Regions from separate parts of the Nocardia grenadensis genome, predicted to be linked through region 2. Evidence: riboswitches for the same ligand, from Rfam matches in the RefSeq annotation. Region 2 holds a riboswitch; the other holds the start of a gene.

Region 1 (4,460 bases), 120 kb from region 2:
CGACCGTCGTACCGTCGAACTCGACCGTGACCTTCTCGTAGTCGACCCGCATCAGCTGTGCTCCACCAGGGCTCCGCGGCGGCGCATCAGCAGCACGAACACCGGCACTCCCACCGCGGCGGTGATCGCGCCCAGCGGCAGCTCCTGCGGAGGTATGAGGGTCCGCGCCAGCAGGTCCGCCGTCACCAGGGACACCGCGCCCAGTAAGGGCGTCACGACGGTGAGTCGCTGATGGTCGGCGCCTACCAGCAGTCTGGCGATATGCGGGACCACCAGACCGACGAAGCCGATCGCCCCGCATATCGCGACGAAGCAGCCCGTCATCGCGGCGGAGACCACGAACAGGAGCAGCCGGAACCGGGACGGGTTCATGCCCAGTGCGGCACCGACCTCGTCGCCCATCGACAGCGCGTTGAGGTGCCGTGCGTACACGGTGATCACCGCCAGTCCGATCACGGCGACCGTGGCGATGAGGGGCACCATGTGCCAGGTGGCCCCGGCCAGGCTCCCGAGTAGCCAGAACATCACCGAACGGGCCGCATCCCCGTGCGGGGCGAGGAACACCAGCACCGTCGTCGCCGCGGAGAAGCCGTAGCCGAGGGCGGTGCCGGTGAGCACCAGCCGCAGCGGTACCAGCCCGGAGGCCGAGCGGGCCATCAGATAGACGAGCACTGTGGCGGCCAGCGCCCCGGCGAAGGCCGCGGTGGACAGTGCGTAGATCCCGAGCGCGCCGAAGACCCCGAAGAGTACGACCGCGGTCGCGCCCACCGAGGCGCCCGACGAAATCCCGAGCACATAGGGGTCGGCGAGCGGGTTGCGGACCATGGCCTGCACCAGCAGTCCCACCCCGCCGAGCCCGGCCCCGACCAGGGCGGCCAACAGTACCCGGGGCAGCCGCGAGTCGATGACGATCCGGTAGTCGGCGATATCGTCGGCGACCACGGTGGCGCCGCTGAGCTCGGCCCACAGGAACCAGACCGCGTCCCGCCAGGGGACGTGCGCCGCGCCCAGCGTCAACGCCAGGACGGAGACCACCGCCAGTACCGCGATCAAGCCGGGGACCAGCACGGCGATCGGGAGCCGCTGCTTCTCGACAGTTCTCTTCGGCCCTGCACTACCCGCACCGTCTCGAAACGGGCGCGCAGGCAGGCGACTGGCGCACGGACCCATACCTCGTCAACCGCTCCCTCGGAGTCGACAACAGGCCGCGCCGCCGGCACGACCACGCGGGCAGGTCTTCGGACTCGCGGACATGACGCCGACCGGCGTCGCCTACTGGCGGTCGCTTCCCGGGCGGGGCGCCCAGTGCTGATGACCGCGGTCGTTTCCACATACCGCTGCGGGGCAGCTCCGGATTCCCACCGGATTCCCTCTTGCGAGCCACGCGTCCAGGGACGAGCGGCAACCAGCGCTTGGTCACACTAGCATTCGGACCCGCGGGCCGTCCGTCTCTCGCCCTCCGGCTACGTAGCGGCCGCTGCTTTCGGAGCACCGGCCCCCGCGCCGGAAGCCTCCGGTCCCCGGCTTCGGAGAAGCCGAGGCGGGGACTACGTATACAGTCGTCGCCGCGCGGTGGTGGAAGGTGCCGGCAACCCTCGACTGTAGCGCGGCTGATCGGACCACCATTGCGTCATTGATCGAACACCACACCGCCCCAGCCTCCAGGATCCCGGTTCCTTTGAGCCGCAAGCAGTGCCAGGCGACTGGGCGCTCGGGGTCCCCGGCGTGGCGATCGAAGATCACCCACCTGCCCCGGTGGTTGCGGCGGTCAGGTCGGCGTCGAATAGGCAGGCCGGGAGGCATTCGATCCAGCCCGCCCGGCCCCACTGTGTGCCGTTGGCACCAAGACCGAGCCCGGAAAGCTCACTACCAGCGCAGACGCCGATCACATAACCAAATTCGGCTGGATTGCTAAGGGGCCGGTGTCAGTAGTACCTATTCGGCTACGGATGCGAGCCGACCGCCGGATACATCATGCTTGATCTGCGGCGCCGCACAACTCATGGCGGCCGCGAAACCACCACACAGAGGTTTGCTGGACGTCATCTCCGCATGAGCCGGGTAAACCGACAGCTGAAGGCAGGACAGGGTTGATTTACCGACCCGACAACAATGTCGGACAGCATGCGGACGGACCGACCAGCACGGCGGCGGTCGATGGATATCGCAGAGGAGTTCACGGGACTCATCGTCTCTCGAATCCTGATGTCATCGCGGACCCTTCCGGTTACCGCCATGGGTGCGACCTCATCGCTGTTCTCGTCGATGGCTCGACCGGATCCGATCTCGCCGGAGACCATCTGCATGCGGCCGTGGACAACGCGAGCCGACTTCGTCGTTCGGCGGAGCGACCTCCTCGAAGATACAAGCCTCTTCGCAGCTTCGGCGATGGCCGTTCTCGTGGCCGGGCCGAGCTTTCTGCACGAGTATCGGTGCGTTGCAGGGAGTGTGTTCGCGCCTCGGATGGGCAATGGAATCCCAACCGGCGCCGAATCGTCCGGCGAAAGTATCGGACCAGCGGCTCGAACGCCTCGACCGATACCTGAAAAGTTTCCTGTTCGAACAACGTCGGCCGGTACCGAAGAGTTATACGAGAGGTATGGTCCCACGATGCAGCAAGTGCTGAAGAGGATGATGGCGACAATCGCGGGGGATGCCACCAGGACTTTCGGCCTTGCGAGCAGCGCTATCGTGCGAAATATGCGCCGATGCGCGCACTTCGGTTTCGAGTCGGCTCATGTGGTGACCGCAAGTAGTCAAGAAGCAAGTACGCTCTTTCGGAGGGACGGGACGTCCGAGCGGGAGGGCTCATCGCACGGCGGCTCTGCGAACAGGTCCGCTCATCCGAAATTCGGTAATCGCCCAGAGCGGATCATGTATCACTATACTTCCGACGAAGGTTTGAAAGAAATCCTGAGGAGCGGCAAGCTTCGCCCATCGCGGCGGGGACTCGATGATCCACCAGGGCAATTCCTGACAACGATCGAGCCGGGTACTCGAAGCGATGTAGATCTGGCGGACATCCTCGGCCTCGGAGTAAGGCTTTCCCACTACATAGCGATTGATGTGGCGCACTTGCCGAAGAGAAAGATCGTCGATATGGGCGACAGCACGAACTATCTGATCCGCAATCGCCGATCATTGCGCATCGACCGACTTGTCGTCGACGCCGGTGAGAACCCGGTCTTCCTTCCGTGAAAGGTCTCGTCGTTGCACAGGCGACCAGACCACGCGTGGTTCTCGAGGTTCGCAGGGGATTCGATCGATGTCGACCTGGAAGCTTTCAGTGGTCGGCCGGGCAGGTGCATCGCTCGCTGCGAGCGGCCCGGGGTGTCCTGGTCGTCCTGAAATATGCTGTTCTACATGAAAGTCCGCCGTCGTCGGGGTTGCGGCGCTAAATGGCCGATATCATGTTGGGAAACAGGGCTTGCAGTCTGATTTCGACTGCTCGCGACAGGATGTCGGCAGTTGCGGGCGACTACGCGCGCATATTCGCGAAACCTTCCGGAGTCGCGGGGCGAGAGAATCTTCCGTGGGCGGTGGCCGAGTTCACCGGCGCCGATCGATTTCGACAGTCCCGTACCGGCGAACCCAGTGCATCGCACAGGCTATCGCCCACGCATAGCGGGACGAGCGCCGGCGGCGACCGCGAACCCCGATGCGATAGTTCCGGGGGCGCCGGCTCCGGTGGTGGACCACCCGGAATGCGGGGCGGCGGACAGCACCCTGGCGATTTCGTTGTCACTCTTCCCAACGGAAAGAGATTGCAGTGCCGTACCGAGGGGCCGGAGGACGGGACACCGATAATCCAGATCCACGGAACGCCGGGCAGTCGAGTGGACACCGCCCCGCCCGAACTCCTCGATCGCGTGAACGTCCGGCTGATCACCTACGATCGCCCGGGTTACGGTGGCTCGGACCTACAGCCGGGGTTGATCGTTGCCGATTCCGCCGGGCATGTCCGGGCGATCGCCGACCATCTCGGGATCAGTGAATTCGCTGTCGTGGGTAGGTCGGGCGGCGCTCCGCACGCGGCGGCGGCAGCGGCCGGCCTGCCGGACCGGGTCACGCGGCTCGCACTGCTCGTCCCTCTCGCGCCGCCCGATGTGATGAAAAGTGGGTATTTCAAGGGAATGGACCAGCAGGCCGGATTGGACCTCTCGGCCTCGGACGATATCAAGATCGCGCAGAGTATAGCTGCGTGCGACGACAAGATAGCAAATTTCAATAATCACCCCACTGATCCGACAAAGATCATAGGTACCGACTGGGATGAACTCGGCGATAAGGATAGGGAGGTTGTGGCCAGAAACGCGGAGAGCCTCTGCGCAATGTACACCGAAGCTTTGAGGGAAAATGGAGCCGATGCTTGGAAAGAGGATGTGCGGACCAATATGGGCAGGCCCTCGGGGATCGACTTCGAGGCCATCAGATGCCAGACCATGATCTGGACCCCAGAA
Region 2 (4,460 bases):
TGCGTGGTCGCCGTTGCGGAAGCACCGCGGGACCAGTTCGCGGGCGGCGGCCACTGGGAAGTCATGGACGGCAGAATGTCCGGCTGGTTCGCGGTCAGCGTCAACACGAAAGACCGCGCGCAGCACCGCCTGTTCTGTCTGCTCGACGAAGACGCCATCGGAAGGGATCGGCCTCTGCTCGTCGTGATCGCGGGAAAGACCAAGAAATTCGGTGCCGGCGCGTTCGCCGGGAGCGACTACGCACAAATCCGGCAGATCGGCGCGGAGTATCTGGCGCACAATCCCCGGTCGATCTGCTGAAGTCTCACTGGCCCCGCTGATCCCGATCGGCCCGAGCCGGTTCGTCCAGAGCCTCGATCTCCCGACCCACGAGTGCCCGGGTCACCATCGCCCGCTCGTGCTGGTCCATCGGTTCCAGGACCAGGCGGTACCCCAACGCGGCGGCGATATTCGACAGGGATTCGAAGGGTACGTTCGGCGGTGTCGCATCGAGTACCCGCCGAACCGTCGACCTCCGAGAATCCACCGCACACGCGAGCACCGACGCGGACAGCTTCGCAGCGCGCTGCGCAGCGTTCAACTGGCCGACGATCGAGCTCATGGTCTCGGTCCGGATCGACTCCAGCACGAATGCCCGACGGAACTCCTTGGCGCCCATCTCGGCTGCCAGATCATCCCAGAACGCACTGCTGTTTGCCGACATCACGCACCTCGCCGAATACCTCGTGGACATGCCGACCACACACATCCCGTGGCGCGAGTCCAGTGAGTAGCGCGGGTCTTCCGATGAAGGCGGTGCTGTGTGGGCGAACCGGCCCGAGCGACGATACCCGCACCCCAGGCCAGGTGCGGGTATCGCCGTCGGAAACCGGTTTCAGCCGAGCAGGTTCCAGTCCTCCAGGCCCTGGTAGAGCGGGAAATCGTTGGCCAGTTTCTTGACCCGGCCACGCAGTACGTCCAAGTCGGCACCGCCGGCGAGAGCGGTGGCGATGATATCGGCGACCTCGGTGAATTCGGTATCGCCGAAGCCGCGGGTGGCAAGAGCGGCGGTACCGATGCGCAGACCGGAGGTGACCATCGGGGGGCGGGGGTCGAACGGGACGGCGTTCCGGTTCACCGTGATGCCGACCTCGTGCAGCAGATCCTCGCCCTGCTGGCCGTCGAGATCGGAATTGCGCAGATCGACCAGGACCAGGTGGACGTCGGTACCGCCGGTGAGGACGCTGACGCCCTTACCCGCGACATCGGCGCCGGTGAGGCGCTCGGCGAGAATCTTCGCGCCGGTCAGCGTGCGCTGCTGGCGTTCGGCGAACTCGGGCGTACCCGCGATCTTGAACGCGACCGCCTTCGCCGCGATGACATGCATCAGCGGCCCGCCCTGCTGGCCCGGGAACACCGAACTGTTCAGTTTCTTGGCGTAGTCCTGCTTCGCCAGGATGAGTCCCGAACGGGGGCCGCCGAGCGTCTTGTGGACGGTGGAGGACACGACATCGGCGTGCGGCACCGGGGAGGGGTGCAGGCCGGCGGCGACCAAACCGGCGAAATGCGCCATATCGACCCACAGGTAGGCGCCGACCTCGTCGGCGATCTCGCGGAACGCCGCGAAATCCTGGTGCCGCGGATAGGCCGACCAACCGGCGACGATCACCTTCGGCCGAGACTCCCGCGCAATGGCCGCAACATTGTCCATATCCACCCGGTGGTCTTCCTTGGAGACCCCGTACGAATGCACTTCGTAGAGCTTGCCGGAGAAGTTCAGCCGCATACCGTGGGTGAGATGGCCACCATGGGCCAGATCGAGGCCCAGCAGACGGTCACCGGGGTCGAGCAACGACATCAGCACCGCGGCGTTGGCCTGCGCCCCGGAATGCGGCTGCACATTCGCGAAATCGGCGCCGAACAGCGCCTTGGCCCGCTCCCGGGCGAGGTTCTCGACCACATCGACATGTTCGCAACCACCGTAGTAGCGGCGACCGGGATAGCCCTCGGCATACTTGTTGGTGAGCACACTGCCCTGCGCCTGCAGCACCGCGCGCGGAACGAAATTCTCCGACGCGATCATCTCCAGGGTGTCGCGTTCCCGGGCGAGCTCACCCGCCATCGCGGTGGCGAGTTCGGGATCGAGCTCACCGAGAGACCGAGTATCGACAGATGTACGGGTGGTCGGGGCTGCCATAGAGACTCCGTTGGTTGGCGCCGGGTGGTCTCCGTCCCGAGTGCGTGCCCGCCGACCACCGCCGAATCCGTTGTCGGTGCGGATCCGGTCCGATCGGCAGTGCACCCGACCCGCGGGGCGACGACCGCCGGATACGGCGTATCCGGCGCAGCGGGCAGGTCTTCGGACTCACAGGCACCGACTCGATATCGAGCCGACCTACTGGCCGTCGCTTCCCGGACGATGACACATCCAGTGCCGATGACGGCGGTCGTTCCTGTTCACCGCTGCGGGGACAGTCCCGGATTTCCACCGGGTTCCCTCTTCGACCGCGGCCACTGTGGACGGGTCTTCGACGCCGGCGACGGGTCGGATTTCCCGAGCCACCGTTCGGCGAACCAGCTACCGGGTCAGGATAGATGCCGGGTCCGGACCGCTGCCCCGCACGGTGGCCTACGCCGGCCTCGTCCCGAGCTGCGTGGACGCGATGATGCGGGGGATACGCGGAAGTTCCTCTATTTTCGGCTGCGCCGAGGGGATCACCGAGTGGGGTGACATCGCGGTAACGTCATGCACGGTGCAGGGAACACCGGTGTGAATCCGGGGCTGTCCCGCAACTGTCACCGAGGAGCGATCCGCCATGCGTGGCCACGACCTACCCGGGTCGGAAGGCCGGTGGAGATGCGTCGATCCGGGAGCCAGGACACCTGCGCCGCGGTTTCGGGGATACACCCACGAGGATGGCGATGGACAACTTGACAACGGGCCGATCCGATATCGGCCGTCGGCGACTGCTGGCCGGGACAGCCGGACTGCTCGGGCTCACCGCCCTGGGCGGTATTCCGATACTGACAGCCTGCGGCAGCGGCGAGCCTTCCGGCCCGCCGACCGGGCCACCACAACCGGGTGGCCGGCTGCGCTCGGCGATCGCGGGCCGTTCGGCGATCGCCGATGTGCTCGATCCGCACGAGGCCGGAAGTTCGGCCGGTGGCGCGGTGGCGAAGAACGTGTGGGACAGATTGGTCGCGTACAACAACGATCTCACCCTGCGCTACCGGCTCGCGCGTGCGCTGGAACCGAATGCCGACGGCAGCGTCTGGCGGATCCAGCTGCGTCCCGGTGTGGTGTTCAGCGACGGTTCGCCGCTGACCTCCCGCGATGTGCTGTGGAGTTTCGAGCGGATGCTCGATCCGGCCAGGTCGTCTTCGGGTGATCTCGCCATGGTCGATATGGCGCGGACGAAGGCCGACGGCGAGCTGACGGTCGTGGTGGCGATGAAGACACCGATCGCCGATTTCGGGTCGGTGCTCGCCGGCTGGTACTGCTACATAGTCAAGGACGGCACCACCACCATCGACGAGCGCGCACTGTCGGTGGGGACCGGTCCGTTCGCGCTGAGCGCCTGGTCACCGGGGGACCGCGCACTGCTGCGGCGCAACGACCGGTATCGGGACAACCGCGCGCATCTGGACGAGGTCGAGATCATCCAGATCGCCGAGACCGAGGCGCGGATGAACGCGTTTCTGTCCGGTGAGGCGGATGTGGTGCACGAATTGAGCTATCTGCAGGCCCGGAATCTGGAGAGCGATCCGACCGCGACGGTGATCGTGCCGCCGGAAGGGTTGATGGGCGCTTTCCAGATGCGGGTGGACCTGCCGCCGTTCGACGATGTGCGGGTGCGGCAGGCGATGCGGCTGGCGGTGGACCGGCAGGCGATGGTCGATTCCGTCTACTACGGATACGGCGAGGTCGGTAACGATATCTACGGCAAGGGCGCGCCTTTCTACAACGACGCCCTGCCGCAGCGCGCCTACGATCCGCAGCGTGCCCGCGAACTCTTGCGCGCGGCCGGTAAGGAGAACCTCGAGGTCGTCTTGCCGACCGCCGACGGTATGCCGGGGATGGTCGAGTCGGCGACGCTGTTCGCTGAGCACGCCAAGGCCGCCGGGATCACCGTCCGACTCGAGTCGGCGGCCGCCGACACCTACTTCTCGCAGGTCACCGGTAAACGCCCGCTGACCCATATCGGCTGGTGGAATTACAGTCTCGACTACTTCTACGGCCAGACCGGTACCAGTTCGTCACCGAGCAACGGCACCGGGTGGCGGCGTCCGGCTTGGGATGCGAAGTTCGCCGCCGCGCGGGCCGCGATGGACCCCGTCCGGCGGCGCGAGCTGTACTTCGATCTCCAGGAAGAATTGTGGAACGAGGGCGGCTACATCCTGCACAGTTTCGCGAAGCGTCCCGATGCCGCACGTAACAATGTCGGCGGGATGCGGGCCGGTGTCCCCGGTACCGACGACTG

The links. A riboswitch is a leader RNA that binds a small molecule or an ion and turns the genes downstream of it on or off. The one in region 2 is predicted to bind cobalamin.
Region 1: another riboswitch for cobalamin. It lies ahead of ACQPYS_RS11255 (FecCD family ABC transporter permease); the one in region 2 lies ahead of glyA (serine hydroxymethyltransferase).

Annotation. Positions count from the first base shown of each region.
Region 1 covers NZ_CP192054.1:2,480,932-2,485,391, forward strand. Annotated here, with positions in the region: gene ACQPYS_RS11250 (ABC transporter ATP-binding protein) at 1-52, opposite strand, end outside; gene ACQPYS_RS11255 (FecCD family ABC transporter permease) at 52-1,170, opposite strand; cobalamin riboswitch at 1,215-1,425, opposite strand; gene ACQPYS_RS11260 (HYD1 signature containing ADP-ribosyltransferase family protein) at 2,611-3,198, shown strand; gene ACQPYS_RS11265 (alpha/beta fold hydrolase) at 3,705-4,460, shown strand, end outside.
Region 2 covers NZ_CP192054.1:2,362,514-2,366,973, forward strand. Annotated here, with positions in the region: gene ACQPYS_RS10755 (hypothetical protein) at 4-300, shown strand; gene ACQPYS_RS10760 (hypothetical protein) at 305-703, opposite strand; gene glyA (serine hydroxymethyltransferase) at 875-2,176, opposite strand; cobalamin riboswitch at 2,313-2,533, opposite strand; cobalamin riboswitch at 2,699-2,886, shown strand; gene ACQPYS_RS10770 (ABC transporter substrate-binding protein) at 2,902-4,460, shown strand, end outside.